Thiosocius teredinicola: one gene and its partner. Each later gene encodes a partner of the first gene's protein in a complex. Links are inferred from orthologs where the notes say so. Each region holds a gene or a part of one and is shown on either strand. Other genes may lie near its edges.

Region 1 (4,553 bases):
CAGGGCACTGGCCAAGGCACCGATGTCGTTGAGCGAATGCGAGCGTTCGAGAAACTGCATCGCCATCGCCAGCTCGCTGGTGCCGGCGAGCGCCACCATCGCGGTTTCTCGCGCCGACTCGTAGTCGTGCAGCAATTGCGAGCGCTGCTCGCGAAAGCGTTGCAGCACGCCCACGCGGGCGACCAGGTTTTCCGGCTCAAACGGTTTGACCAGGTAGTCGTCCGCGCCTACCTCATAGCCCTGCATGCGCTCGCGCAGCGAACTGTGCGACGACAGGAAGATCACCGGGATGTCGCGCGTTATCTCGTGCTGGCGCAGCTGGGTGCAGACGTCGTAGCCGTTCATGCCCGGCATCTCGACGTCGAGCAGGATGATCTGCGGCGGGTTCTGCAGCGCCGCCTCAAGACCCTCTTCACCATTGAACGCCGAACGCAATTCGTAGCCGGCCGGCTCGAGGGCCCGCTTGATGAACTTGTGACTCATCTTGTCGTCGTCGATCGCAAGAATGTCGGTCGGTGTCTGCATGTGGGGCGGGGCGGCCATCTGGTGGTTGAATAAGCATTAGCGGCCGTTGCGGGCCGTTCTTGCGTTCTGTCCAGACCCTCGGGAAACACAATCCGCGCTACAATGCGCGCCTCATACCGAAGTAGCACGAAGCCATTGTCACGCTCCGCACACCCCATGACCGCCGGCGAACGACGCGCCACGCTCGGCCTGGCCGGCGTGTACGGGTTTCGCATGCTCGGGTTGTTCCTGATCCTGCCGGTTTTCGCGCTGTTCGCCGAGGGCCTGGAAGGCGCGACCCCGTTCTTGACCGGTTTGGCGGTAGGAATCTATGGACTGACGCAGGCGGCGCTGCAGATTCCGTTCGGCCTGCTGTCTGACCGAATCGGCCGCAAGCCGGTGATTTTCGGCGGTTTATTGTTGTTTGCCGTGGGCAGTACGATTGCTGCCCAGGCGCACGACGTGTGGTGGGTGATCTTCGGGCGCGCGGTGCAGGGTAGCGGGGCGATCGCCGCAGCCGTGATGGCCCTGGCGGCCGATCTGACGCGCGAAGAGAACCGCACCAAGGCGATGGCGACGATCGGCATGACGATCGGTGCGTCGTTCATGATCGCGATGATGGCCGGTCCCGTATTGGCGCGCATGATCGGGGTCAGCGGGATATTCTGGGTTACTGCCGTGCTGGCCTTGCTCGGTATTGCCGTCGTCGCATTGGTGGTGCCGACGCCGGCGCGCAGCTCGGTACACCGGGATGCCGAGACCGTGCCAGCGATGTTCAACCGGGTGCTGCGCAACGCCGACCTGCTCAGGCTAGATTTCGGTATCTTCGCGCTGCACCTGATCCTTACCGCGCTGTTCCTGGCGGTGCCGATTGTGTTGCGCGACCTGGGGCTGGCACCGGTACACCACGCCGCCCTGTACCTGCCCGTGATGCTCGGCTCGATCGCCGCAATGGTCCCGTTCGTGATCATCGCCGAACGCCGCGGCCTGATGAAGCAGGTGTTTCTCGGCGCGGTCGCCTGTCTGACCCTGGCGCTATTGTTGCTGGGTGCGACCTCCGGCCATTTCTGGGCCTTCGTCGCCGCGTTGGTGCTGTTCTTCAGCGCCTTCAACCTGCTTGAGGCCACGCTGCCGTCGATTGTGTCGAAAGTGGCGCCGGTCGACGCGAAAGGAACGGCTATGGGCGTGTATTCCACGTCGCAGTTCGGCGGTGCGTTTGTCGGCGGTGCCGTGGGTGGCTGGGTGCACCAGCAGTTCGGGCTGACCGGTGTGTTCTTCGCCGCGGCTACGGTTGGGGTTCTATGGCTGTTGGTGGCCATCGGCATGCGCAAGCCAGGCCGCTACGCCAGCCGACTGGTGCATCTCGGCAAGGTCGAGCGTGGCGCTGCCGGCGAGTTGGGTGACCGGCTGCGGGCGGTTCCCGGGGTGGTCGAGGCGGTGATCGTTGCCGATGAAGGCGTGGCTTACCTGAAAGTTGATCGGGACCACCTGGACGACGGCGCCCTGGATGAAATTGTGGCGCGTCCGGCGTAGACTGCCGGGCTTATGAATTGATTCGCCGCAGCATGGACGTCTGCGGTTTTGAGGAGGAAAAAATGGCAAGCAGAGGCGTAAACAAGGTCATCCTGATCGGCAACCTCGGGCAGGATCCCGAAGTGCGGTACATGCCCAACGGCGGCGCGGTGTGCAATATCACCGTTGCAACATCGGAGACCTGGAAAGACAAGAACACCGGCGAGAACCAGGAAAAGACCGAGTGGCACCGTGTGGTGATGTTCCGCAAGCTCGCCGAGATTGCCGGTGAATACCTGAAGAAGGGCTCGAAGGTGTATCTCGAAGGCCGTCTGCAGACGCGCAAGTGGCAGGACCAGCAGGGGCAGGACCGCTACACCACCGAGATCATCGCCGACCAGATGCAGATGCTCGACAGCCGCGGTGGCAGTGCCGATTTCGCGCCGTCGCAGGGCTCGCGTTCGTCGGCACCCGCGTCTCAGCCGCAGGCAGCTCCGATGGACAATGGTTTCGAGGACGATATTCCGTTCTGATCGCCGCCGGCAGCACTCGACACGAAACGGGGCTGATGCCCCGTTTTCTTTTTCCGTCGTTCACAGCTCGGTCGCTGACCATCTTCCTTCCCGTCTTCCGGCGTAATCGTCTGGTTCCTGCACCGCGGCCTGGCTTTGGCGAAGAACAACCCAAGGCGTACGCTTTTGTTCGCTACTGCGCCAACACTCGCGCTGCACATGCGTCGAATATTGAGATTTTTATCGCACGTCGCCTACCGGCTTATGGCAACATGCGCGCCGCCGTGATTCATGCCGGTCTGAGCGGCACATTCGCCGGGCTTTCCTACCTGCAGTGCGCACCGACGGGATTCGGTCTCTTGGTCATAAGGAACAGACACAATGAAAAAAACAATCAAGCACATCTCCATTCTTACATTGGCGATCTTCACGGCGTTTCTGTCGGGCTGCGTCAGCCAGGGAAAACGCTACGACACCGCGCCACCAAGCTATTGGTACGCCGCCAACCCGACGATGTACCCCTATGAATACGCCAGCACCCTGGGTGCCGATCCGATCTGGGTCGAGGGCGAATTCGACGAAGCAGCGGTAGCCGCCCAACTCGAGCCCGGCGGTGCGATCCTCCAGGGCGTTACTTACTTCCCTGAACTGCGCCGCAAGGATCTCGTCAGTTCCCTGGCGGGCGCCAAAGACAAGGAACTGATCGCGTCCCGTGTGAACGTCTGCCTGTATCCCGAATCGCGCCTGCTGCTGAATTGGGCGATGAAAAGGGACGACGTGTTCCAGCGGTCGCGCGACAAGATGCTGGGCCGCTACTACGGCGTGTTCATGAAAGACGCGCGCGGTTACAAGTACAAGACCTGCGTCACGTCCAATCGCTACGGCGAGTACAAGTTCGAGAACATCAAGCCCGGTCACTATCTGGTGGTTGCTGTTGGCAACGTTTCGTTCACCGAGACGGGATCGGTACGTACCGGTTACGTAACTAACAGTTACTACGGTGCGGATGTTTACCAGAATGTTTCGCAGACCGTTAACCGCGAGCACACGGGCGCGTGGGCGATACACATTGAGCAGCCCGATGCGGTGATCGACGCCAACGTGAAGATCGAAACGGTGATTCCGTACATGTACTGAGTCGATGCGGCGATCGCGTCGTCTGCTGCCCGGTGCGGCGAAGTACAGGGTTGCAGCGCATTCTCGGGTTGATTCGTTCGGCGCCTGGGAAATGGCGCAGTGACTTGCCGGTGGGCGTGCCCATGGTTAAACGTTCGGGCTCGCCAACGCACCGTGACGCATGCCGGCATGCAAATGAGCGGTTGCGAGTCACCCGTTATTCGCACCGATTGCCTGTGCTGCGTTGATTCGATCGCGACAACGCTCCAAGATGGTACACACTCGAGCCAACCGATGGAGCAGCCATGTTCACGCTGCTGATACTGTTTTTCCTTGTTGCCATTGTCACTTCGTTTCTGTGTTCGCTGTGGGAGGCGGTGCTGCTCAGCATCACGCCGTCGTACGCACAGATCAAAATGCAGGAAGGCGGTCGGCTTGGGCGCCGCCTGCAGCGCTTCAAAGAGAACATCGATCGGCCGCTCGCCGCGATCCTGACCCTGAACACGATCGCGCATACGGTTGGCGCCATTGGGGTCGGCGACCAAGCCAGCAAGATCTGGTTCGACGCCAATCCGCTGATTACCGGCTTGTTGATTCCAGTGGTCATGACGTTGGCGATCCTGGTGCTGTCGGAACTCATCCCGAAGACGCTGGGGGCGAACTACTGGCGCGAGTTGGCACCGTTTACCGCGCAGTCGCTGGTCATCATCATCCGCCTGCTCAGTCCGCTCGTCTGGTTCAGCCAGTTCGTGACCAAAGCGATCAAGAAGGATGAGGTGGAGAGTGCATTCACGCGCAGCGACTTCGTCGCCATGGCCGATATCGGCGCCAAACACGGCGTGTTCGACCCGCACGAGTCGGAGATTTTGGTAAACCTTTTGCGGTTTCGAACGGTGCGGGCGAAAGATG
Region 2 (3,836 bases), 3.1 Mb from region 1 along the record:
TAGCGCAGCGCCACGGTAAACCATGTAAGCAGCAATAGACTGGCCAGAGCGACCAATATCGCAGTACTTCTAGACACCCCGATCTCCCCCGATTGAATGCAGATATGGCTTTTTGTTTTTCTGCTGCGGCCGCCGTCGGCGGCCGATGGGGTAATTTAGCGCATTTTCGAGACCGGTTGGTTGAAAATCCCGCCTTCTAGGGACTGTTTGGCCGGTGTTTGATCCACCTCAGCATCGCAGTGACAGCGAATTGACCACGGTCGAGCACCCGGCTAGTCACCGATGAAGCGCTCACCCGGCGTCATCCGCGTTCGGCACTGACGTTGCGACAATAAGTCTCGTGCACCCGGGTGGCGGCGACCACGGCAACAACCGCGAGTGCAAACGACAGCCACAGGCCGTTGTGGTAATCGCTCCACGCATAGTGACGCACGCCGTTTGTCTCGGCCCCACCCCAGGTCAGGTCCAACACCCAGCCGAAGGCCGGCTGCATGATCGCTGCACCGAGGAACAGGCCGGTGTTGACCAACGCGATCGCCATGCCCGCGCTGCGCGGTGCGCACACCTCCTTGACGGCGGCATAGGTCAGCACGAAACCACTCGCACCGAGGCCGACCAAGCCATACAGCAGGTAGCCGCTCAGGCCGGGACCCCAGTCGATGAACAGGAAACACAACCAGGCGGCGGCCGACATCAAACCGGTCGCCAGGATCACCGGCTTGCGCAACCCGAGATGGTCGGACAACCAACCCATGAACAGGCAACCGGCGGCGAAACAGATCAGGCTCACGGTGGTGTAGCCGGAGGCCTCGGTTTTATCGAGACCGTGCACATCGCGCAGCAACGGCACGCCCCACAGGCCGACGAAGCTGAACATATTGCCGGTCACACCGAGGTTGACCCAGAAACCCGGCCAGGCAGCGAGATTGCCGTACACCGCCTTGAGCGAACCCCACCAATGCGGGTGCGTCTTTGCATGCTCCGGCAGGCCCTCGATCTCGCGCACCGACGGCAGGCCCAGGTCCTGCGGCTGGTTACGCACCAACAACCAGGTCAGCACCGACATCACCAGCGTGAGCACGCCGATGCCGATGAAGATCTCGCGCCAGGAAAAGAACGCGAGCGCCCAGGCCAGCGGTGCCGCCGCCATGATCGAACCGAGGTTGCCGAGCAGCAGCGTCAGCCCGCTGACCCTGCCGTAGTGGCGGTCGCTGAACCACACCGCGTTGCTGCGCATCAGGCCGACGAACACCACCGATACGCCAAGGCCGACCAGAAACCGCCCGGTCGATGCCGCCGCCAGAGTGTCGGCGAGGCCGAACAGGATCGAACCGACACCGGCCACCAACGAACCGATGGTCACGCTGATGCGCGGCCCCAAAGTGTCGGCGAGGATGCCGGAGGGCACCTGCATCGCGGTGTAGATATAGAAATACATCGCCGCCAGCGACCCGAGCGCCGCACCGGTGGTGCCGAAGGCCTTCATCAGATCCGAGGAGACCGCGGCCGGCGCCATGCGATGAAAGAACACCACCATGTAGGAGATGATCAGGATGAAGTAAATCAACCAACGCCAGCGGTTGAAACGGGCATGCACGGCATTCATGGCAAACGGACTCTCGGACAATGGATTTCGGGTAGTTCAGAGGCCGAGTTCCGTTGGCCAATCAAGCAATGCGTCGACGACAGCACGTTGTTTTTCTGTCAATGACAGGTTGACTGCCATGCGCGACAAGGTCTTGCGATAGTCGGACAGCACGATCGATCCGCCGGCCGAAGGATCAGTCAGGCGTTCGTGACGGAACGACTCCCAACGCACTCGCTCGGCGTGATCAAGCGTATCCGGCCAGTTGCGCGCACGGTAACGAAACAACATCTCTCCGAGCTTGGGTGCATCGAACGCCAGATGCAGTGCGCCGAGTTCTTCAGGCGGCGTGCGCCGCACCTGGTCGCAACGGCGTCGGTCTTCGTCCGACAGAAACCCGCCGTACAGATCGCGGTCGGGATCGGCCTGCGGCGGGAAACGCCCTTCGGACGAAAACACCTCGGCGAGTTTGGCGTCGAGCCCGGCAGCGCCGTTCAATGCATCGAGGTGCCGCTGCTCGGCAGTCGCATCCATCTGCCAACGCTCCCGAGCGTCTTCAGTCAGCGTACCCATCGGCACGACCACCGGTGCACGATTGATATGGACGACCTTCAACGGTATGCGTTCAGCACCATCGGGCAGATCCGCCGTCGCGGTATACAGCCGGGTGCGGATCTCTTCGGCCGACATCGCCAACAGTGGCGTCGGATCGGTGCGCAGATCGTAGACGATCACACCATTGCGATTGGTCGGGTGCATCGCCAGCGGCACGACAGCCGCAATACAACCGCGCCTTGCCGGGTAGCGCGCCGATACGTGCAACACCGGCTGGCGGGCGCGCACATTGAGCTGCGTCGCCAGCTTGTGTTTGTCGCGGTTGCCGAGCGCGAATTGAAACAGCTTGGGTTGGCGTTCGCGCACCAGCTTGGCGAGCGCAATGGTCGCTTTCACATCGACCAGCGCATCGTGCGCGCCTGCGTGTTCGATGCCGTTCGCCGCCGTCAGGTCCTCGAGCCGGAAGCTGGCCACACCCGGTTCGCGCTCCGGCCACTCGATGCCTTGCGGTCGCAGCGCATGCGTCAGGCGCACCACGTCGATCATGTCCCAACGCGAGTTGCCGTTCTTCCATTCGCGTGCATAGGGATCGAAAAAGTTGCGGTAGAAACCGTAGCGCGTCACCTCGTCATCGAAACGCAGGGTGTTGTAGCCAAGTGCGCAGGTGCCCGGTTGCGACAACTCATCGTGGATGAAACGAAAGAAGTCGGCCTCGGGCGCGCCTTTCTCGCGTGCTTCCTGCGGCGTAATCCCGGTAATCAGGCAGGCCTCGGGATGCGGCAGAAAATCATCGGCCGGTCGTGCATACACCACCAGCGGCTCGCCGATCGGATTGAAATCCAGATCGGTGCGCAAGCCGGCGAACTGCGCCGGGCGGTCGACTGCCGGTTGCGCTCCCCAGGTTTCGTAGTCGTGCCAGTAAAAGCTGCGTGGTTCGGACATGAATCGTTGATCGGAGTCGTGAGTATCAGATGTTCAAGCGCCACGCCTATGGGCTGCGCTCAGGTAATCAGCGCTGCTTTGCCCAGGCAACCTGGTCACGCAGATAGACAGGCACCGCGGCTTCGGCCGCAACGGCGCCGCCTTCGATGAACTTTGCCACAGCAATGCGCACCACATCCGCGGCATGCACCGACAGTTCACTATTGAATTGCTCCACGCCGGCGCGTGCGCCCAAAGCCGCCGAGTAAGGCCCCCAACCGCTGCCCGCGCCGAACCAGCCATCACCGCCGGGTACGATCACATCCTGCGCGGCGCATACCATTTCTTCGCCCGAGAGCTGCATGATGCCTTCAGCATCCAACCGATAGGCGCCCCAATAGACTTCGTTCATGCGTGCATCGAGGGCGCTGAGTACCGCCGCCGCTCCGTCTGTGCGATTCGCACCCTGGGCAAGTGCCCGCAGACTCGATACCGGCACCACCGGCAGATCAGCACCCATCGCCGAACCCTGGATGATCGATGCCGCGATCCGCACACCGGTGAATGAGCCAGGTCCGCGCGCATACGCCAGCGCATCGAGATCGCGCAACGTCAACTGCGCGTCGGCCAACAGGGCCTCCATCATCGGCAGGATATGCTCGCTGTGTCGTCGCGGCACGATCTCGAAACGTTCGTCGACCATGCCGTCGATCGACAGGGCAGCAGAGCAGGCGTCTTCGGTGGTATCGATAGCGAGGAGTTTCATTACACTGTC

Evidence for each region.
Region 2: the proteins of ssb (region 1) and sbcB are in contact, whole or in part, in a crystal structure (PDB 3C94), measured with the Escherichia coli proteins. The link is inferred for Thiosocius teredinicola from one-to-one orthologs.

Annotation. Positions count from the first base shown.
Region 1 is NZ_CP019936.1:4,312,054-4,316,606, reverse strand. Bases 997-3,824 are described here. They hold ssb (single-stranded DNA-binding protein), read left to right. Parts: upstream 997-2,099; coding sequence 2,100-2,549; downstream 2,550-3,824. Other genes in these bases: B1781_RS20315 (hypothetical protein), read left to right, coding at 2,910-3,665; B1781_RS20325 (MFS transporter), read left to right, coding at 997-2,037. In the rest of the region: B1781_RS20330 (response regulator), read right to left, coding at 1-543; more of B1781_RS20325, read left to right, coding at 682-996; B1781_RS20310 (CNNM domain-containing protein), read left to right, coding at 3,950-4,553. UniProt on the Escherichia coli protein: Plays an important role in DNA replication, recombination and repair. Binds to ssDNA and to an array of partner proteins to recruit them to their sites of action during DNA metabolism. Acts as a sliding platform that migrates on DNA via reptation.
Region 2 is NZ_CP019936.1:1,262,365-1,266,200, reverse strand. Bases 863-3,836 are described here. They hold sbcB (exodeoxyribonuclease I), read right to left. Parts: upstream 3,083-3,836; coding sequence 1,643-3,082; downstream 863-1,642. Other genes in these bases: tsaB (tRNA (adenosine(37)-N6)-threonylcarbamoyltransferase complex dimerization subunit type 1 TsaB), read right to left, coding at 3,150-3,827; B1781_RS06190 (MFS transporter), read right to left, coding at 863-1,606. Also shown: B1781_RS06195 (OmpA family protein), read right to left, coding at 1-77; more of B1781_RS06190, read right to left, coding at 302-862. UniProt on the Escherichia coli protein: Degrades single-stranded DNA (ssDNA) in a highly processive manner.